Regions from separate parts of the Metabacillus sp. B2-18 genome, predicted to be linked through region 1. Evidence: riboswitches for the same ligand, from Rfam matches in the RefSeq annotation. Region 1 holds a riboswitch; each other region holds the start of a gene.
The links. A riboswitch is a leader RNA that binds a small molecule or an ion and turns the genes downstream of it on or off. The one in region 1 is predicted to bind cyclic di-GMP.

Region 1 (7,548 bases):
CCGGAAGTAGAAAGTGGGAGTACGGAAGGCCTTGATGCTAACAGAAAATTAACTCACGCATTGAGCAATGAGGTTGTGGGTCATCTAGTAGAGCTAAAGGAAATGATTAACGAAGCCCGTGATAAAGCGATAGTTGCAACAGAGGCTAGTATTAAAGAGACGATCATAATCATCTTCAGTGCTATTCTCTTTAATATCATCATAGGAGTTATGATTGCATTTTTTGTGAACCGTCAAATTAAGCAAAAATTAAATAATGTTATCAATATGGCAACCGAGATCTCGAATGGAAATCTATTAGTGGAAGAAAGTGATTATGATAGTAAAGATGAAATTGGTCAACTTAGTGTGGCGATGAACTCTATGTTGGTTAATTTAAGAGACATGATCAAGCAGATTTCTTCTGTTTCGGAAAATGTATCAGGACAAAGTTTAGTGCTAACTCAATCTTCTGCAGAAGTAAGAGAAGGAAGCAGCCAAGTCGCAGTCACGATGCAAGAATTATCAGCTGGTGCAGAAACCCAAGCGAATGATGCATCAGAGCTGGCAGAAACAATGAGTGGCTTTGTAGATAAAATTAAAGAATCCAACTCTTTTGGAGAAACCATTGTGTTTTCTGCAGTTTCAGCACAAGGACTTACAGAGGAAGGCACTAGACTTATGGAATCCTCCATTAGTCAAATGGATAAAATTAATACAATTGTGAAAGAGTCTGTTGATAAAGTAAAACAACTTGATACTCAATCAAAGGAAATTTCAAACTTAGTTGGTGTTATCCAATCAATCGCTGAACAAACAAATTTACTTGCTTTAAATGCAGCGATAGAGGCAGCTAGAGCAGGGGAGCATGGTAAGGGATTCGCAGTTGTAGCTAGTGAGGTTCGTAAGCTGGCGGAGCAAGTTACTTTATCTGTTTCTGATATAACTGGAATTGTGAATAGCATTCAAACAGAATCAAACAATGTTGTGACGTCTTTAGAAGAAGGCTACAGTGAAGTTGAAAAAGGGACGAGTGATATTCAAACAACTGGAAAAACATTTGGGGAAATTCATCAGGCTATTACTGAAGTTGTAGATAAAATTCAAGGTGTTGCTATGAGGTTAAGTGATATCGACCATGAATGTGGAAAAATGAACAACTCGATTTCGAATATAGCTTCGATTTCAGAGGAATCAGCGGCAGGAATTGAGCAAACATCTGCTTCGATTCAGCAAACGAGTACTTCTATGGAAGAAATAGCTAGAAGTGCAGAAGGGCTAGAGAAATTATCTGATGACCTAAACGGCTTAATTAAAAGATTTGAAGCTTAATAGGGACAGGTGCGCTGTCCCAAAGGTCGGGACAGAGGGACAGGTTCACTGTCCCATAGGAGAAGGGGTATCCAATGGATCCCCTTCTTTATCTTCAATATGGAGAATTCATCCTAGCTTTTTAATGATGGGACAAGGTGCCTGTCCCCACGTCCCGCTTTAATTTTTATTGGCTAGTTTATTCAGTAACTCTTGAGCATTATTCTTAGCAGTACTTGTCTCGTCTTCTAGAATGTTTGCGAATAAAACAGACCCGTCACCAGTAAACTCAACCTCGAGAATACTACCTACTTCTATTCTATCCGGCAACTGATTGCGCGGAACATCAACCTGAACTGTTTCATCTGTTCTTAAGAGCAAAACAGCCAAGTCCTTTTCGAAGCGGTCAATTGTGTAAACTTTGGCTTTCACTAAAACACCCCATTAGAGTGGGACAAGGAACCTGTCCCCTTGTTAACGTTCTGTGTAAACTGTGATTTCCTGTCCGTCTGATGTCATGATGATGTCGCCGCTTTGGAGTGTTGTGTAGAGTTCTACTCCATAGCTTGTTAGACGGTCCATAACAGATGGGGCAGGGTGTCCGTAGCTATTATCTCCCACTGAGACAGCGGCTATAATTGGATCAACTGCTTCTAGGAATGCTTGAGATGTTGATGTGTCAGAACCGTGGTGGCCAACCTTTAACACTTCTGAGTCAAGGTTGTAGCCTTCTGCCATCATTTCTGCTTCGATCTCAGCATCCGCGTCACCAGTTAATAAGAAGTCAGATTCATCATATGATACCTTCAACACAACTGATGAATCGTTTGTATCACTGCTTTCTTCTAATGCGTTTAAAACCTCAATTGTAACTGCAGAATCTACGTTCAAAAATGAACCCTCTTTTGCAATTTCAAACGGAATATTCTTCTGATCAATAAGTGCCAGGTAATCCATATATGTTTGAGTTGTATGTGATTTACCTGAATCAACCACTTTTTTTACTTCAAATTGTTCTAAGACAGGCACCAGTCCGCCAATATGGTCTGCGTCAGGGTGAGTGGCAACCATTAAGTCAATCGTTTGGATTCCTAAGTCCGTAAGGTGTTGAACCAATTGATCTGCTTCAGATTCCTTACCACCATCAATTAAAACCGTTTTACCGTTAGGAGTAACTAATAACGTACTGTCACCTTGTCCAACATCAATGAAATGAGCTTCAAAAAGTCCTACACCTGAAAAGTCTTGAGGATTTCTAAGGTCTCCTTCTAAGCTTTCAAGATCTGTTTTAATAATAGAAGGAAGTGCTTTGTAGCCACCTGTATCCTTTATTTCATCTGCTCTATTTTTCAAACGATCTAACACTTTAAACTTAGAATCAATTTCACTAGTTTGACCGCTCTCAATTAAGTCAACGATCACGTACATTAAACGAAGCTGTGAAACCTCGTAGATCGTGCGTTCAACTGCAACTTTGGCTGGTGTAATATATTTTTCATTCAATGCTGAACGATTATTTGGACCTGAAACTTGTCCAATCTTTAATTCTGTTATGCGTAACTGCTTTGTAAATTGATCATATAGGAAGTCAACCTCATATATATCGCCACTATTTATTGCCACATTATATGTTGCAAGCAAGTGAGTAAGAAGATTTCCTTGGTGGTTAGCCTCAGTAGCACGTAATGATTTATTCACTCCACTTGGGAGCTGTTGATATCCACCAGCATCTTTAATTTCATCAGCTCGATCCTTTAAACGCTCAAGCATTTCTGTATTAGAAATAGCTTGCCCAATGTTCCCATTTCCAACATTTGCACTAATAACACTTAACAAACGGTACTGAGAAACTTCATAAATTGTTCTTTCAATCGCAATTTTTGAAGGTCTTATATACTGCTCATTTAAGCTTGAGCGATTAGATGAACCAGATACCTTCCCAATCTTTGATTCTACTAATTTTAATTGCTTCGTAAAAGCATCATATAGTCCATTTATTTTCGCGATATCTCCGCTGTTAATTGCCTGATGATAAGCTGATAATTTGGAATTGAGGATCTTACCTTGATTTACAGCATCTTGGTAAGCTACATTGCTCATATTTGTTGTAGGTGTGTTTGTAGTTGGAGTAGGGACCTTAACAATCTCACCATTTCTGTGATAGTGATATTCACCGGTTTCTAAGCCGTGCTGTGAACAGTTTGTACGACAAGTATGACCACCGTTAGAATCCAAACCTCCTGGAGATGCATTCGTTACAACTGGAGCTAATAATAATGTTGTACCTAGTAGTAGTGTGTTTACTAGTTTTCTCTTTAGTGTCAAAAGAATACCCCCTTATTTGATATCCATGGTCTATGGTAAAGGAAAAGAAATGGGATTTCCAGGGGGGATTATTGGAAATGAGACAAAGGGCCTGGTTCTGTGGCCCGTTATTTGTCCACCTTTGGAAAAAGAATAATGGGACAGTGAACCTGTCCCTATGGCAGTGCAGAAAAAGTCGAAAAAGTCACAAAGTTCTTTTTAAGGGTGTAGAGATTTTGGTATAATATAACTAGAGTCAATATCGGTATTTATAACTTTATAACTAGTAAATAATAAGAAAAAGGCAAACTTACTGAAAGGTGAGGACGCAAAGCTATGAGTCTAAGGCATTAGTGCTATGATCGTCAAGCTGCCATGAGCGTTAGGAAACACTATGGCAAATTTGAACCATAGTGTTTTTCTTTTTTATATAAAAATGAGGGGATAAACTATGCATATCATTATTATTGTTCTTGCTATTTTATTGACAATTTGGCCAGCAATAAAAATCATTAACGGAATTTTCAAAATAGGATTTGCTCTTTTCTCAGGTATTTTTAATACATTTGGAAAACTGTTAATTATCGGGCTTGTTCTTCTTGGGATTATTATGACATTTCCGTGGGGGATGATTCCTGGAGTGATACTATTTATTGTACTAAAGGCAGTAAAAAGCTAGTTGTTTTTATAGACTTTACTTTTTAAAAAAACCATATAATTCCCATAACTTACTTAAATATCAAAAAAATAAACCGATAATAATAAGTAGTTAGACCTAATATAAGCAGTATAGGTTAGAAAAATTCAAATTTAATTAATCTAGTAGATTCCCTATATTTATAGGTTTATTTCATAACTTCAAAATAAAGGAGCAATAGCATGGGTACAGCGATTGGAATTGATTTAGGCACAAGTAACTCAGCAGTAGCAGTTTATCGGAGAGGAAAAGTAGAAACCATTCCAGTAGATGGACGTAAAACAATGCCATCTGTTATTTCATATAAAGACAATGGCCAAATTCTTGTTGGAAATGCGGCAAAGGCACGACTTTATATTGATCCTCTAAACAGTATTGCTTCTTCCAAAAGATTCATAGGAAACAGAGACAAAGTGTATCACGTTCACAATAGAACCGTAACACCAGTTGATGTAGCGAAAAACATCCTTGAAAAAATTAGAGTTGAAGCAAGTAAGTACATAGGGGAAGAGGTTAAGGATGCCGTTATTACAATCCCAGCTTATTTCACTGATGAGCAACGTGAAGCAACAAGAAAAGCAGGAGAAATGGCAGGACTAAATGTTCTACGACTGCTGTCTGAACCAACTGCAGCGGCTATTGCTTATGGCCTGGATAAAGAACGCAACCAAACAATTATGGTGTATGACCTTGGTGGTGGAACATTTGACGTTTCTATTCTTAAAGTTGAAAACAACAACTTCCGCGTTGTGGCAGTTGATGGTGACAGCATGCTCGGTGGCGATGACTTCGATGAGGCGATCACAGAGTACTTAATGAAGAAGCTAAATGTATCAGGAAGTGTAAAAAATAGCAACAACGGATCTACTGCAATTCAGCAATTAAAAGAGGCTGTTGAGGAATTGAAAAAGGAATTATCAGAAAGCGATTTTGCTGATATTACAATTCCTGATATTTTTGGCACTCATTTAGATGAAGAAGTGGATATTCACACATTCAACCAACTCACTCAGTCTTTATTGGATCGTACAATTGATAAAATTCAAGAAGTACTTAAGGCAGCAGGGCTAACCAAAAATGATATTAGCCGAGTGATTCTCGTTGGTGGCTCGACAAGAATGAGAGCCGTTCAGGAGGTAGTGGCTAAACAGATCAAACAACCGTACATTGCAGATAATATTGATGAGATTGTTGCACAAGGCGCTGCGATTATGGCAGCTAATCTTTCTGCCCCTGATTTAGATTCGACACCAGTTCCAATTGAAGTAGAAGAGGTTACCTCACACTCGATTGGTATTGGGTTAATTGAAATGGAAACTAATGAGTTTAAAGTCTTTCACTTAATTAACAAAAATACAAAGTTGCCTTGTACAGGTGCTGAAATCTGCTTTACAATTCAACCTTATCAAAAAGAACTTCGGTTACAAGTGTATCGAACGGAATCAAGAATTCCGACTGATGAATCAAAAATTGGAGAGTTAACTTTAAAAATACACAAACCTCAAGCACAAGAAGTAATTGCTGTCGCTTTGTTTGAAATAGATCAAAGTGGAATCTTAACCTTCTCTAGTGCTGAGGTTGGAAGAGAATCATTAATTTTCCGTTCATATCAAGAAGATGGGAATTTAGATATTCCATTAATTGAGTCAATGCTTCATAGCGGTGATCTAAGACCAGTAAAAGTTGTTATAAACACTAATAAATAGGGGGAGTCAAAATTGGCAATTACAGAAAAAAACAGTCCATATATTCTAGGTATTGACCTTGGTACATCAAACTCGGCTGTATCTATTTACCGAAAAGGTAAGCCACATATGATCAAATTAGGGAAAGAACTAACACTTCCATCTGTTGTTAGCTTTCGTTCGGAGGATAATATCCAAGTCGGAGAAACAGCGAAAAGCCGTATCTTAATTGACCCAGAAAACACAGTTTCCTTTATTAAACGTGAAATGGGAACAGAATGGAGCCGTGAATTTTTCGGAGAGGTATATCGTCCAGAAGATATTTCGGCTGAAATTTTATCAAAGCTTCGTGAATATGTCATTAACCAAGAAGAAATCGATTTAAAAGGAACACCTGTTTATTCTGTCATCTGTGTTCCAGCAAACTTTGATGATAACAAAAAGCGTGCAACAAGAGAAGCAGCTGAATTAGCTGGTTTAAATGTTACGTACTTGCTAGAAGAGCCTGTTGCAGCTGCGATTGCATACGGAATGGAAGTGGGACGTAATCAAACAATCATGGTGTATGACCTTGGTGGAGGTACGTTTGACGTCTCAATTCTAAAGGTTGATAGTGTTTCCGAAGATTCTCCAGCTAAATTTACAATTCTAGCAAAAGAGGGAGATCCTCAGCTTGGTGGCTACGACATTGATCAAGCCATCATGAAGCTAGTAAATGATGATTTTAAAGAAAAAAGCAAGATTGATATATTCGACCTTGTTGCAGACCAAGGTGTGTCAGCAACAGATTTATTAGCGGCTCAGCAGCAGTTACAAGAAGCTTGTGAGCAAGCGAAAAAGGAATTATCTGAAGTAGACTTTGCAGCGATTGAAATTTCTAACTTAATTAAAGATGAGTTCGGAAACATTCACAATGTTGAATATGAGTTAACTCGTGATGATTTTGATGCAGCAATTGAGCCATTAATCAATCAAACAATGGATACGATGAAAAAAGCACTTGAAAATGCAAAGCTAACAACGAACGATATTTCCCGTGTTATTTTAGTTGGCGGATCTTCACGTATTCCATTAGTTAGTACAAAAATTAAAGAAATCTTAAATAAAGAGCCATACTCAAATATCGACCCTGATACAGTTGTGGCGCAGGGTGCCGCTGTATTTGGTGCAAGCCTTGGAGTTCCAACTGACAAATTGGAAGAAACAAATGAGGCTGAAAAAGAAGATCAACTAGATACTGAGATTGAAATGAATAACATTGTTACACATCATCTTGGTATTGAAATTCGTGGTGGACGCTTTAACGCAATCATTGAAAAAGGTGTTGAGCTAACAAACGAGCAGCCGACTGTTTCAAGTGAAAAAGTTTATAGCACTCCTGAAGATAATATGACAGAAATGCGTATTACAGTTTTCCAAACACCAGAGCTTGTTGAAAGTGTTGGTGACGAAAAATGCATTTGTATTGGTGAATTTTTCTTAACAGGTATTCCGCCAGCACCAAAAGGAAAGCACCGCATTTATGTTAATTTCACAGTAAACCAGCAAAATGAAGTGATTGTTTCGGCACGA
Region 2 (7,548 bases), 250 kb from region 1:
GTAGTGTCGTTCATCGGGGTATGAACGACAAAACAGGAGCGGTGAAGAGAGTAGTGTCGTTCATCGTGGAGAGAACGACAAAAAAGATCTGAGGAAGAGAGAAATGTCGTTCATTAGTTATGAAGACCAATCCAAGAGCTAAAAAAGAAGAAGATGGTTTTCATCCAAGTTATGAAGACCAATTAGGGAGTGGAATTAGAGGAAGATGGTCATCATTTTGGTCATGAAGACCAAACCAAGAGTAAGACAAGAGGAAGATGGTCATCATCGCGTCCATGAAGACCAAACCAAGAGTAAAACAAGAGGAAGATGGTCATCATCGCGGTCATGAAGACCAAACCAAGAGTAAGAAAAGAGGAAGATGGTCATCATCGCGTCCATGAAGACAAATCCAAGAGTAAAACAAGAGGAAGATGGTCATCATCGTGGCCATGAAGACCAATCCAAGAGTAAAACAAGAAGAAGATGGTATCATCGTGGCCATGAAGACCAATCTAAGAGTAAAACAAGAGAAAGATGGTCATCATCGTGGCCATGAAGACCAATCCAAGAGCAAAACAAGAGGAAGATGGTCATCATCGCGCCACGAAGACGAAACCAAGAGCAAAATATGAGCAAATTAGTCTTAATCATACCTATTAAGAAAACCCACCCCAAAAATCCACGCCCCCCAAAAAACTCCATAAAAAAAGCATGAATTCACCAAGTAAATTCACGCCAAAACCCAACTCCAATCCAATCCCCTACTTCAACTCCATCCAACTACCAACATGATGCACAGCAAACCCACCAAAACTGGAATAACCCTGATATTGCTCTAAAACAAGCCCCAGCTGATTATTCATTTCCGCCTGACCTTCTTCGAAAAACGTTAAAAATCCGTCACTAATACCGAGATTCATCGTCTCAACTGCGATCGTTACATCTTTATTAAGCAACACAGCGAGATCCATCTCATATTTCACTAATTCAATAATGCCATTTGGGCCAACGGCTTTGTCACGGTAGGCCATAATGGTCACTTCGTCTGTATTTTTTAACGCCCATTCGGCTAGATTGCCTTTTCCGTGTTTGTTACGGAAGTTCATTTCATCAAACCAAAACGGAATGTCAACTGCAAGACTGATGCCTAAACCAGATGCAGTATTAGCGGCAGCTAAAATCGCTCCTTGGTATTTAAGAACAGCAGCCCCATAGTTTGTTGTCCATTGCTCTGTTAAATAAGGCTCAATATCAAGGTGAATTCCGGCGAACTTCTGACCAGTAGCTGCCCCATTTTGATAACCACTTACCCAATTTAAAAAGTTCAAAAATGCTTTATTGTTAGCACCCCAGTTAGGTGCACCATCTAACGCGTAAACATCCATACCTAGCTTCGCAGCTTCGCTAATAAAAGTGTGATAATAGGTAACATCAATACTACGGTCAATCTGCAAAAACACGTGTGATACTTGCTTTGCTTCTAAAAACTGTAATGTAACTTCGCGGTCATTTACAATTTTACTCGTATCCCAGAGCCATGTTGAATAGCCCGGCGACAGACCCTCAGCTTGTGCTTTATGATTCAAAGCTAGACCTCCTAGTTGAGATCCTAGTAAGAATAGTAATGTCAGAACTACAACCTTTATTTTCATCATTAGCCTCTCCTTTTCAATAGCCCCATGGCTCAAAAAGGAGCCTGGCAGCTTGGCAGCCTTGCAATGTTGAACATTGGGTAGGCCCATAGCTTTGCGTCCTTGTTTTTCAACAAGTTTGCCTTTTTCAGATTTTTCTTAAGTATAAGGGCTTGTCCGGTAAAAAAATATAGGAGTGGGTTCCTATCATTATTTTCCCCTAAAATATAACAGGTAATTTATGAAAAAATGTAATGAGAAAACTGCCAATGTCCTTTATAATAAATGATAGGGAATTCTGTCGAAAAGAATTCATTTGTACGGTAACAACTATGTGACTAAGGTGGGTGTACAGATGTTAAGAGGTTTATATACAGCAACAGCAGGAATGCTTGCACAGCAAAGACGTACTGAAATGCTTTCAAATAATATGGCAAATGCCAATACAGCTGGTTATAAAGCGGATCAAGCAAGTGTCCGCGCATTTCCCGAAATGCTTTTAAATAGAATGGAAAATAAATCAGTACCAACAACAAATGGTTCAAGTTTTGGTCAAATCACACCGATTGGTTCGATTAACACAGGTGCTTACGTTCAAGAATTACAAAGCACTTTTTCACAAGGCGGTCTTAAAGAAACTGGCTTGTACACGGATGTAGCGCTTTTAGAAGAAATTATTCCCTTAAACGCAGAAACGAATGTAAAAGGTGCTTTGTTTTTTGCCGTTCAAAACCAAGCAGGTGAAGAGCGTTATACTCGTAACGGTCACTTTACACTAGATAATAACGGGATCCTAACTTCTGGAGGAAATCCAGTACTATCTACAACAGGCCAGCCAATCTCCATTCAATCTAGCGAATTCCAAGTAACGCCTGATGGAGAAGTAATTGCGGATGGAGAGTTCGTAGCACAAATTGATGTTCGTTTTGAAGCGGATGTTCGTAACCTTGTAAAAGAAGGTAATGGTTTATTCCGTACTTTCAATAATGAAGAACTGCCAACTGCAGTAAACAACGATAACATTCAATATAATCTAAGACAAAATTATTTAGAAACTTCAACAGTAGATGTTGGACGTACGTATACAGATATGATGACAGCGTACCGTTCGTTTGAAGCGAATCAAAAGGTATTACAAGCTTATGATAAAAGTATGGACAAGGCCGCGAACGAAATTGGCCGCATATAATAGGGGGTACTAGTAAATGCTACGCTCAATGATAACAGCGACGAATACGATGAGTCAGCTTCAAAAGCAGCTTGATCAAATCGGCCACAACATGGCTAATATTGATACACAAAGCTATAAAAGAACAGAAACTTCTTTCTCTGAGCTGGTACGTCAACAATTCAATAACCAGCCCAACGCTGCTGAGGAAATTGCAGAGCAACGTTTTGGCAGGGAATTAGGAATTAGACAGGGAACAGGAGCTATGCTTAACAGCAGCCTTGTTTTTACACAAGGAAACATTAAACAGACAAGCAGAGAGCTTGATATTGCCTTTACTCTTCCAAATCAATTTCTACAAATTGACGTAAACGGGGAGATTAATTATACAAGAGATGGTGCATTATACTTATCACCAACAAATGATGGAACAAATCAATTATTGTTAACAGCTTCTGATGGAAGTCCTGTTCTTGATGAAAATCAAAATCCGATTCGTTTTAATGATGATTTTCAAAAAATCGTTATTTCTAATGATGGTACGATTTCAACCGTTCAAAATGACCAAACAGAAGCACCACAAGAATTTCAGCTCGGTGTTGTCCAAGTAGATCGCCCGCAAATGTTAATTCAAAACGGAAACAACCGTTATGGATTAAAGGATTTAGGTGACATTCCGTTAAATGAAGTGTTAACGTTTCTAGAAGGTGAGCTGCGCGGTGATGTTGCAATGGAGCAAGGGGCACTTGAAATGTCCAATGTTGACTTATCCAAGGAAATGACCGATTTATTAATCTCACAGCGTTCCTATCAGATGAATGCAAAATCGGTTACACTTGGTGACCAAATGCTGGGATTAATAAACGGCGTAAGATAGGAGTTTAGTCTATTGGTAGCTAAAGAAACGACGAAACCGATCAGTCGAGAAGAAGTGAAAAAGGCTAAAAAGTCTAAAAAAGAACAAGAGATTCATGAAGAAGGTCGTCAAAAGGTGATTGTTCGAGTTCGATTACTCCCTATTTGGGTGAGGGTTCTGCTTGTTTTAATTCTTATGGTTGTAAGCACAATCGCTGGACTTATCGTCGGCTACGGAGTCATTGGTAGTGGCGAACCAAAGGATGCCCTTGAAAAGTCCACTTGGCAGCACATCATTGACTTGGTTGAAAAAGAATAAAGCTCGGGATATACTTGTTAAAAGGAAGGTGAAAGCCTTCCTTTTGTCGTACATATACATAGTGATGATTTTCTTAAAAAGGAGCTTATACATATGCTAGATAGTAATGAAATCAAGAGCATCATTCCACACCGTTACCCATTTTTACTTGTGGACCGCGTGCTCGAGGTCGAAGAAGGAACACGTGCAGTTGGAATCAAAAACGTATCAGCGAATGAAGAATTTTTTAACGGTCATTTCCCAGATTACCCGGTAATGCCCGGCGTATTAATTGTAGAAGCACTTGCACAAGTTGGCGCAGTGGCAATTTTAAAAAAGGAAGAAAACCGCGGTAGACTAGCATTTTTTGCTGGTATTGATAACTGTCGTTTCAAAAAACAAGTTGTACCTGGTGATCAGCTAAGACTTGAAGTTGAGATCACACGTTTACGTGGTTCACTTGGTAAAGGAAAGGCCATCGCAACAGTTGACGGCGAAGTAGCATGTGAAACAGAAATCATGTTTGCTTTAGGTGAGAAAAAATCAGAAGAGTAAGAAGTCATAAGAGTCAAATGACCAGATAGGTCGTTTGACTCTTTTTGCATGAGGAAGGTTTCATTCACTGGAAACTTGTCTATATAAAGCATATCGGCCGATCAATTTTCATGAAAAGTAAGAATGAAAATAGACGAAATGGGAAGCATAATCAAAGACCGGATTCAAAAGCTAAAAAAGGTCAAAATAGAAAGGAGCAATTATGATGAGAAAAAAATGGCTATTAACTTTATCAGGATCATTACTAGCAGCAATGATCGTAACAGGTTGTACTGCAGATGACGAAGATCCAGCACCACCAGAAAATACACCAACAGAAGAAAACGGTGAAATGGATACAGAACAACCACTTGAAGATGCAGGTGAAAACGTAGAAGAAGGCCTTGAAGAAGGCGGCGATATGATGGAAGAAGGCGCTAACGAAGGCGAGAACATGTTAGAAGAAGGTACTGACGAAGCTAACGATATGATGGAAGGCAACAACGAAGGTACACAAGAAGGTAACAACAACGAAGACGAGAATAAATAAGATGTGAAAGGCTAACATAACGATGTTGGCCTTTTTTATGTTTTAATCTAAAAATATTAATCATATTTATGATCTCACACCGAATAGGATGAAATGAACAGAGTTTTCTAGATTAATATGGAATGATGGTTCCATAGGAAAAAAGAGGTGTGTTAGAGATGAAAGACATGAATGCTCCATACCAACAGCATCTAACGTATATGAAAACCTATCATCCGTTCCATAGTCGTTTTGATCCTTGTCGTCCAATTGGTGTGAAATTTTATTCAACACCTCCTCATTTATATATGGGTTTTCAACCACCAAACCTACAACAGTTTCCCCCAAGAGTTGCACTGAAAAAGGGAACACTTTGGCCTGCATTATATGATGATTACGTAAATCCATATGAGGCAAAAGGAGGTCCAAAGCCATGAGTCACAAGCAATTACCAGATGAGTACTACAAACTGCTAGAGGAGCTTCAAGCTGTAGACTTTGTACTTGTCGAACTAACTCTATATTTAGATACACATCCAAATGACATGCAAGCCCTGCAACAATTTAACCAATACGCTGCCTATTCCAAACAGTTAAGACAGACATTTGAAGCCAAATTCGGCATGCTCACACAATACGGTGGCAGCTTTGCCGATGCAAATTGGAGCTGGGGAACTGCTCCATGGCCTTGGCAGGTGTAGTGGGGCGGTAATTGAGGTGAACAGAGTTTAAGAGGAACTGACCTGGATTTATCTTCAAAAATAGAGGCTTAACTTCGTACGATTTAACAGGGATTTGCTACTAAATTAGAGGCGTATCGGAGGTTCAACAGGGATTTGCACTAAATTAGGGGATATATCGGTAAAATAGCAGGGATTAGATACTAAATTAAGAGGTGTATCGACCATATAGCAGGGATTAGCTACTAAATTAGGAGGTATATCGGCAAATTAGCCTGGACTTGTTCTAAATTAGTGCATATATCAGCAATCTAGCAGGATTTTCAATTCTATCAAGAGGTTTATCCGCGATTATCGGGATTTTATCTGCGATTTTCGAGATTTATCCGCGATTATTCGCATTTTATCTGCGATTCTGAAGATTTATCCGCGATTAGACAAAAAGCGACATAAACAGGAGAGGAGAATAACAGCATGTGGGTTTATGAAAAAAAACTTCAATACCCTGTAAAAGTAAGCACATGTAACCCGACACTTGCAAAATATCTTATTGAACAATACGGCGGTGCCGACGGTGAACTCGCAGCTGCACTTCGCTATTTAAATCAACGCTACACAATTCCTGATAAAGTAGTGGGCTTATTAAACGATATCGGCACAGAGGAATTTGCCCACCTCGAAATGATCGCAACAATGATTTACAAGCTCACAAAAGACGCCACACCAGAGCAGCTAAAAGCAGCGGGCCTTGACCCCCATTATGTAAATCACGACTCAGCACTTTTCTATCACAACGCAGCAGGCGCACCATTCACGGCAACTTACATCCAAGCAAAAGGCGACCCAATCGCTGACCTTTACGAAGATATCGCTGCAGAAGAAAAAGCGCGTGCTACATACCAGTGGATCATAAACATGTCCGATGACCCTGATTTGAATGACAGTTTAGCCTTCCTACGTGAACGCGAAATTGTCCATTCTCAACGTTTCAGAGAAGCGGTTGAGATTCTAAAAGACGAAAGAGATCGGAAAAAAATATTTTAAGAAGCTTTAGCCCAGAACCCGATGTAGTTCTGGGCCTTTTGCTGTGAAAAAAGATGTTCTTGGCTGTGAAATACACTTTGAAAAAACACAAAAAAGCCACACAACCATGTGCAGCCATTCGACAAAATTCGGGAAGTGACAGGCACCAAGCACCCCGCTCCGGACCACATCCCCCGCACAGGCACCACAACCTCCGCCCTAAACCGACCTCGCCAACAACCGTCCATCCAACAAAACAGAAATAGATTCCTCCAATTCTGTAATGTTTTTCACACTAGCGGATATTTGTGCAGGTGTGTTGGTTGTTTTGGAGATTGTAACAAGGACCTTCAGGTGAGTGTCTGGTTGTTCCACGTGCTCTTTAAAAAAAGGTAACCATTCTTTTGAAATTAAAGCTTCGATTAACCAGGAGTTTTCGCCATCTTCTTTGTTAATCACAAGACCATCTTTCAAAGAAATAACTTTGTTTTCAATTACTGCTGTATCATCAATTTGTAGACCGACAAGCTTGAACGTTTTCATGATATCATCCTCGCTAGCTCGTTTTCTTTTAGTATACCATAGAGATCACAAACTACAGAATGAGCCAATCGACGGTCTATTTCGAAACATTTGATACCCGTTCAATGACGGTCATAATGATGGCTTCAATTTCTTTTCGGTCTTTCGTTTTTACTAATAAAAGCTCTTGCAGGCTTTGCGTGAACTTAGGGTTTTTTATTAAATAATCAATCAACTGAGAAACGGAGCCTTCAGCTTGATATTTTCCATACATTTCATAAAGATATTCATTTGTTTGTTCATCGCGTCCAAGCAGATGATCGATGC
Region 3 (7,548 bases), 1.2 Mb from region 1:
TTGTAAGAGCTTATCTAAATGAAAAACAAGAAGCTTTCTTAGATGGTTTTGTTCATGCGTTTGAGTTTTTTGGAGGCGTTCCAACTGAAGGACTCTTCGATAATTTAAAAACAGCTGTACTTAAAATTCTTCAGGGGCGTGATCGCCTCGAACAAGAATCTTTTATCGCTCTCCAGGCTCATTATTTATTCAAAGCAGAATTTTGTAATGTACGATCTGGAAACGAAAAAGGACGCATTGAAGGGACAGTAGGTTATATAAGAAGAAATGCCCTTGTACCTAAACCAGAAGTCCAATCGTTAGAGGAATTAAATGAATACCTTTCAGAATGGTGCCTACAAGAGGCTGATAGACGAATGGTACCTTACTCAAAAGAAACAGTTTTAGCTATGTGGGAAAAGGAGAAACAACAGCTTCACCCATTGCCAGAGAACCGTTTTGAGGCGTGTAGGCTTGTTTCATGCCAAGTAAATAAAACATCTTTAATAACCGTTGATACCAACCAATACTCTGTTCCATGTAGCTATGTCGGTCAAGCTGTGTGGGCAAAAATTTTTGTGGATCGTGTGATCGTTGTGGCTCAAAATCAAGTGATCGCGGAACATTCTCGTTCCTATGAGAGAAATCAAATGGTTACCGTTTTAGATCATTATCTAGAAGCTCTATTAAAGAAACCACGTGCTGTCAGAGATGCCCGTGCCTTTCAATCTTCTAAAGTACCAGAAGTGTTCAGGCGTTTCCATCAAAAGATGCGTGAACAAGAAGGTGCTGCAGGAGATCGAAAGTTTATTCGTCTACTCCTTCTCCATCGGGAGATAGGAATGGAGAAACTCACGCAAGCTTTACAACAGGCGGAACAAACGCAGATATTTAGGTATGAAGTGGTTCATGAAATAATTCAAAAACTGACAAACGCAAACGTCAAAATCCATGACCTTTCGAAAGAGAAAACGCCTACTAATCTAGTAGATTATAAAGTTAAAAAATCGAATGTAGCTCAATATGGACAATTAACAGGAGGTCAGTAAGATGACAACAGAATTACTAGTGGATCATTTAACCAAGCAGCTTAGAATGCCTACCATTCACAAACAGTATCGCTCTCTCGCAAGAGAAGCTGAAGAACGTAACCTTAGCTATGAAGAGTATTTGTTAGCCTTACTTGAAGTAGAGATAGAAATGAGAGATGAAAATCAAAAACAGAGGCGACTAAAACAAGCAAACTTTCCAGTCCAGAAAACCTTGGATACCTATGATTTCAGTTTAATGCCTAGTCTAAATCGAAATCGTTTTTTAACACTAGCTAAAGGTGAATTCGTTGAGAAAAAGGAAAACATTCTCTTTCTCGGAAATAGTGGTACTGGAAAGACCCATCTAGCTACAGGACTCGGTATTGAGATGATAAAGAATGGTTATAAAACCAAGTTCATTACAGCGTCTAAATTAGTAGAAGAATTACTGATGGCGAATGACGAGCATAAACTCGGTGCTTTAGAAAAGAAGTGGCTCAAATTTGATGTGATCATCGTAGATGAGCTAGGGTATGTACCTTTTTCAAAAATTGGATCAGAGCTCCTATTTCAATTTTTCTCAAGTAGGTATGAACGTGCAAGCGTTATTATTACTACCAATCTTGAATTTACGGAGTGGACTAGTCTTTTCGGAGATGAAAAAATGACAGCTGCCCTTCTCGATCGACTCACCCATCGATCACACATCCACTTACTGAACGGAGAATCCTATCGATTTAGACAAAGTATGAAACAAAATGGAGAAACTAAAGCATAACCAGGAGTGAACGCGAGGTGTTTGGAGGTCTTGCCCCTCCTCGGGGCAAGACCTCCAAACACCCAATCCCTCCCAGTAATGGGGGCTAGAAATGATAAAGTGGCTCACTTTTGAAGTGATCACTCTGGCTCAAATTAATATTGACAAAAACAACTACCTTTCTAGCTAATCATTCAGTTTGACTGTGTAAGAAATCAGGGGATTTTTGAAATTATGTTAAATGATAAAAATTTTAATAGAAATTTGCAGCTTTTCAATTGAAAATGGCTATCCTAAATAAAGAGGAGGTAAGCGAGTGTCCCAATTGACGATTGATATGAAAGGAGAAAGTAATCAATATGAAACTTCAATCTATTTGCTTTTTCTTTTGTTACATACTGTTCTCTTTTGCTTAATTGCAAATTTGCATGAGGTGAAATTAACCTATACTATTCTAATATTATCTAGCTTGCTTTTTTCCTTGTTTACCATATTTTATTTAAACAAGCCTGTGTATCTTCTTTATCATTTAGTATTTTGTATTGTCTTTCAGAATATATTAATAGGATTGGGTAATAACTTTACAGATTATCAAGATAACGGTAGCAACATAAAGCTTCTTTTAGTTTATAAAGAACTATTTGCAAGTATTGTTCTTGTCTTACTTTTTTTAAAATATAAGAATAATATTAAACTTTTAAGTTTTGAAAAGGTTATTTATCCTTTGTTTCTAGTTATCGCCTTAAGTTTTGTTCTTTCAAGTAGTCCAACATTAGAAAGTAAACTTTTTTATTTAAGGCAATTTACAATTCTATTTATTAGCTACTTTATTGGCAGGTTGATCTATTATGGATTAAAGAATAATTTACAAGATTTATATAAGTTAATTAAATTTATCATTGCACTAGGTGTTTTTACTGTTTTCATAGGCTTTATTTTCAATTTATTTGACTTGGATTCATATATTTGGAATGAATGGATGAATATCGACATTGTTCTACAAGCAAAGGGTGTACAGGGGGGATTACCTAATTGGAGTACACCACTAGGTAATTTTGTTGTACCTAGGATGTTTTCAATATTCTATGATGTTATAAACTTCAGTTATTTTATTTTAGTAGCACTGTGCTGTTCTTTAATGTTAAAAAGGAATAATTCACTTATTTTTATCAGGGCTTTTTTATTGCTCGGACTTTTTCTTACATTAGGTAAAGGGGCTTTAGGTATATACAGCATAGTTCTTGTTTGGGTGTTTTTTCTTTACTCAATCAAATTAAAGCCTAAAATTTTTATTTTACCTTTATTAATTGTTTTAACTGTCTGTTTTATCGTTGCTTATAATATTGATTTTAGGTCAAGTGCTATTGTCCATTTTAATGGTTTTATTTTACCTTTAATATCTTCTTATGAGTATCCCCTTGGTAATGGGGTTGGTGCTGGTGGGATTTACTATGCAATGTTATCAGGAATTTCAGCATGGGATCTTTCTCATTTAGGAACAGAAAGTTTCTTTGGCTCTTTAATATATCAGCTTGGATATCCAGGGTTAGTGCTATACTTAATATTTTTCATCGGGTGTATAAACTTCCTTTTGAAAAATGCTTATAATAATGAAATTAATTACCTATTAATTGTTTTATCTGGAATACTATTTGCTACATTCATCATTTCTCTATTTCAAGAGGCAACTTTAGGGATAAATTATACAGGAATACTAACAATTATTATTGGATATACAGTATCGCGTATATTAGAACCTAAACTGCTTTAACAAAATAGGATAACAAAAAGGAGGTAACTCAATGCTAGGTACATCTATTAAAAAGTTAAGGGAAAGTAGAAATATGACCCTTTCTCAATTATCAAAAAAGACAGATATATCGAAATCTTACTTAAGCAATATCGAGAGAAACATTCAAGAAAACCCCTCTATCGGGATTCTATTAAAAATTGCAATTGCACTTGAGGTAGATCTTCAGAGATTTTTAGAATCCAATAATTCATCCGATATTTCCACTAAAACAGATATTGAATTAACGCAAAATGTAACTATAGATATTATGAATAAAATGCTCGAACAAAACAAAAAAAATTTTCAAATACTAGAAGAAATAAAGAATCTTATTGAAAGCAGCCGGTAGTTTGATAAAAATAAACTAATTATAGTTATACTATTTTTGACTTACTTAGACACCGTTGTAAAATGGGATACTTAGTAGTTTTTTGTATTTATATTTTTTAATGAATTGAGGTGATTTAGTTGATAGATATTCATTGTCATATTTTAGCAGATGCAGATGATGGTGCCAATAATATAGAAGAAAGTATTAAAATGGCTAAGGTAGCAGTGAATGAAGGAATTACGAAAATCATTGCAACACCACATCATAAAAATGGGAGATATGAGAATGATAGGGAAAAGATTTTGAATAAAATTGACCAACTTCAGGGTGAACTACAGAAGGAAAAAATAAATATCGAAATTCTCCCTGGACAGGAAATTCGTATATATGGAGAGATAGTGGAAGATTTAGAGAAGGGTGAGCTTCTAACAATTGGTGATAACTCTTCATATATGCTTATTGAGCTTCCCCATTATCATGTTCCAAGGTATACATATAGATTACTTTATGATCTTCAAGTAAATGGAATTATACCAGTTATAGTTCATCCCGAAAGAAACCATGAAATACTTGAAAAGCCAGATCTTTTATATAAACTGATAAAGGATGGGGCTTTGTCACAAATAACTGCTGCTAGTATTACCGGAATGTTTGGAAAAAGAGTGAAAAAACTAAGTTTTGAACTTATAGATCATAATCTCACACACTTTATTGCCTCAGATGCACATAATACTACAATGCGTTCATTTCATTTGCGGGATGCTTATGATGCAATTGAGAAACAAATAGGTGTGGAGACAAAATTTATTCTTCAAGAAAATGCAAATTTAGTTTGTAATAATAGAATGGTTTATAAGGAAATGCCAGAAAAGGTAAAAAACAATAAAATAATTAGCTTTTTCACAAATAGAATGTAATTAATTAGGTCGGTCAATAAGCCAGAGGAATTAAATATAATATAAAGTTGAATATGTAATGAACAAAAAAGTGCTCGGTTAAATTATTTCGACTTTAGTATAAGGGGGACCGATAGTGGAGATACTTACATGCACAAATTCCCTATTTAGTTTGGAGAATATAAAGATTCCTTAGATCTAGGAGGTACTATATTGAAGTATGTTTTCTTGTATCTTGCATTATTAAACATAGTGGATGGAATTCTTACTTATATAGGGTTAACCATGAACATTATTGATGAAGCAAATCCAGTTATGAAATCTTTGTTCATTATGAAACCTATGTATTTTATCGTTTTTAAGTTTACTTTATCAATTTTACTGAGTTTAATTGTATACCTATCGTTAGATATAGTTAATAATAAGGGAGTGTTTTTATTAACTACGTTTGCTGCTCTTCTGTATTCATTTGTTATGTTATTACATGGTGCATGGATTTTAGATTATTTTAGTTAATAGATAGGTATATTTTAAATGGAATATTTTACTTTTACTAAGTAGAAAAGACATAATTTAAAGCTAAAAGTAAGCTATTAATTATGCCTCATTTATCAAGATCATTCTGAAGTCTCCACTTGTTAAACTCCAAAAACTCTTTAAACTGTTCTTTAGACACACCGGATTTCATAGCATCTTGAACAAGTTTAGTCCATTCTAAGTCAAGTTCTTCGGGATCTGTTTCGTTTTGTTCATTTAAAAGTGTATTTACCGGTACACCGAGTACAGATGACACTTTCTCCAAGAACTGAACAGAAGGATTTGACTGGAGATTGCGCTCAATCGAACTTAAATATGATTTTGCAACTCCTGCTCGTTCTGCTAGTTCTGATAGTGATAGGTTTTTTTGGGTTCTATATTTTTTTATTCGTGGGCCAATCACGTCAAAGTCACCTTCCTTTAATAATGCTATTATAACATATAAAGAAGGATTTTGTTTGATATGGAGAACGGTTTTCTAAAAAAATTCTGTGAGAAAGAGTTAAGTAGTTGGATTTCCTTTTTTAATAAAGAAATCTTTTATTTCTTCTACACTTATACCAATCTCAAGTGCCTCTAAAATTAATTTGACCCATTCATGGTCAAGCTGCCTGTCTTTAATCAGGTTATGTATCGTTTCGTTATTCAACTATCTCATCCTCCTAAAATACTCTTGTATTCCAGGCAGTCCAGCCATCATAGTTTTAAACTTTAGACCTGTGACTTTGCGTCCCTATTTTTCAATAGGTTTGCCCTTGAACTGATTATATTATTACTAAAGAAATAATCTTTTTGTGCGAAAGTCCTTAGTTTATGTCTGTCTTATTAACTATTCATATTATAAAAGGGAATTTTTAGGAAGTGTGCAGAATGATGTCGATGACAAAAATTTTCTTGTGTATTTTGAGTTTTTAACATTTATGTAATATAAGATGGGTATATATGCCTGTAAATTACGTAGGGGAATTAGAAAAGTGAGTTTTTCTGAAGTTTTGTTAACAAAACTTTAATGAACATAGCTCCAAGCAAATATTCATTTTGTCGAACTATATTTTAATTTTGGAGGATATAGTAGAAGTAACTAGACACAAAAGAATGACAATCGCACTAAGATTGCCATTCTCCTTACTCTATTTAAATATCCCCTGCGGCGTCAAATAAAAAATCCCACCATTCTGAACCGAAATATTTATCTGCGGCTCATAAAGCTCCCTCAATGCTTCCTTCTCCACCTCATAACAATCAGGCTTCTCATCCATATCTTCATAAAAATGATCCAAAAGCTTTAAATCTTCATTCCATCTTTCCCTCGCTTTATCCGCCCAGGAATGATCTTGTTCATGAATAGATTGCATAATAAACTGTTCAATCCGTTTAATTCCACTTTGTGGCTTAATCAAAGGTGTCATCGTAAAACAGAGATCCGGAATCTTCGGTGTTAGCTCTAATTTCTCTAGCTTATCTTGAAAGTTTTCTACTAAAGTCCCACTAACCAAATGCAACCCAATAGAGTAAAGCTGATCCTTTTTCATATCACATTGATAGGAAACCATAATGTTAACACCAATCCAAGGGTGTAATGGGATGTTTCCACCCGGTTCTTTGACCTGCTCAAAAAGTCGGATATAGCTTCCTAAATTTGTTGTCGAACGAAAAATTTGGTGAAGGCGGGGGGCACCGAAGTGCATGACCTCGCCCTTAAGATCGCTTGGTGCTTGATTTTGATCTGTGATGAGAGTGAGCTTCATCGGGTTTGGAATACCGTTTGTTTTTTCAAGGTAATGCCAGTAGAAAGGGCGGTTCATTAATTCCTTGTCCATTTCAATGGTTAGCTGAACCGTTATGTAGCCTTGACCTTTTTCAATGATGTCACAGGAATTGGCTGTGAAGAAGCTTTCTAAATAGCTGTGAATTTGCTCTTGTTGCATGCTTTTCGCCACCTTTCAGGGAAAAATTATTTGTCGCCACTAGCTGCTTTTCTTTGTTCTTGTGAGTAATGTGCATAGTCAAGAATCGATGTTAAATTTTCCATTTTAATCTTCATTTCCCGGTCACTCTTCGAATTGACCATAATGTCTTGAATATGCTCATCAAAGTTTTTAATTTCTAGTCGAGTTAGGATTTCATCAAGATCACCGATAACTTTTTCAAACAAATTAATTTTGTCATATAAAAGGGTCAGTATATGTTCTTCAACTGTGTTTCTTGTTGCCATATTGTAGATG

Region 2: linked by a shared signal. The riboswitch ahead of LPC09_RS24090 (amidase) and the one ahead of LPC09_RS22890 (hypothetical protein) in region 1 are both predicted to bind cyclic di-GMP.
Region 3: linked by a shared signal. The riboswitch ahead of LPC09_RS17180 (anti-repressor SinI family protein) and the one ahead of LPC09_RS22890 (hypothetical protein) in region 1 are both predicted to bind cyclic di-GMP.

What each region holds. Positions count from the first base shown of each region.
Region 1 is NZ_CP088245.1:4,557,546-4,565,093, reverse strand. It holds gene LPC09_RS22905 (methyl-accepting chemotaxis protein) at 1-1,311, shown strand, start outside; gene LPC09_RS22900 (DUF3006 domain-containing protein) at 1,471-1,722, opposite strand; gene LPC09_RS22895 (MBL fold metallo-hydrolase) at 1,765-3,615, opposite strand; cyclic di-GMP riboswitch class I at 3,888-3,972, shown strand; gene LPC09_RS22890 (hypothetical protein) at 4,046-4,273, shown strand; gene LPC09_RS22885 (Hsp70 family protein) at 4,474-5,997, shown strand; gene LPC09_RS22880 (Hsp70 family protein) at 6,010-7,548, shown strand, end outside.
Region 2 is NZ_CP088245.1:4,809,643-4,817,190, reverse strand. It holds gene LPC09_RS24095 (hypothetical protein) at 362-538, shown strand; gene LPC09_RS24090 (amidase) at 744-1,637, opposite strand; cyclic di-GMP riboswitch class I at 1,678-1,767, opposite strand; gene LPC09_RS24085 (flagellar hook-basal body protein) at 1,969-2,802, shown strand; gene LPC09_RS24080 (flagellar hook-basal body protein) at 2,819-3,658, shown strand; gene LPC09_RS24075 (DNA-directed RNA polymerase subunit beta) at 3,671-3,955, shown strand; gene fabZ (3-hydroxyacyl-ACP dehydratase FabZ) at 4,049-4,489, shown strand; gene LPC09_RS24065 (hypothetical protein) at 4,695-5,018, shown strand; gene LPC09_RS24060 (spore coat associated protein CotJA) at 5,186-5,434, shown strand; gene LPC09_RS24055 (spore coat protein CotJB) at 5,431-5,697, shown strand; gene cotJC (spore coat protein CotJC) at 6,151-6,720, shown strand; gene LPC09_RS24045 (YwpF-like family protein) at 6,919-7,242, opposite strand; gene LPC09_RS24040 (helix-turn-helix domain-containing protein) at 7,319-7,548, opposite strand, start outside.
Region 3 is NZ_CP088245.1:3,376,823-3,384,370, reverse strand. It holds gene istA (IS21 family transposase) at 1-1,028, shown strand, start outside; gene istB (IS21-like element helper ATPase IstB) at 1,030-1,788, shown strand; gene LPC09_RS17205 (hypothetical protein) at 2,084-3,538, shown strand; gene LPC09_RS17200 (helix-turn-helix domain-containing protein) at 3,570-3,908, shown strand; gene LPC09_RS17195 (tyrosine-protein phosphatase) at 4,028-4,807, shown strand; gene LPC09_RS17190 (DUF5658 family protein) at 5,000-5,302, shown strand; gene LPC09_RS17185 (helix-turn-helix domain-containing protein) at 5,391-5,726, opposite strand; gene LPC09_RS17180 (anti-repressor SinI family protein) at 5,826-5,972, opposite strand; cyclic di-GMP riboswitch class I at 6,004-6,087, opposite strand; gene LPC09_RS17175 (YqhG family protein) at 6,454-7,251, opposite strand; gene LPC09_RS17170 (DEAD/DEAH box helicase) at 7,278-7,548, opposite strand, start outside.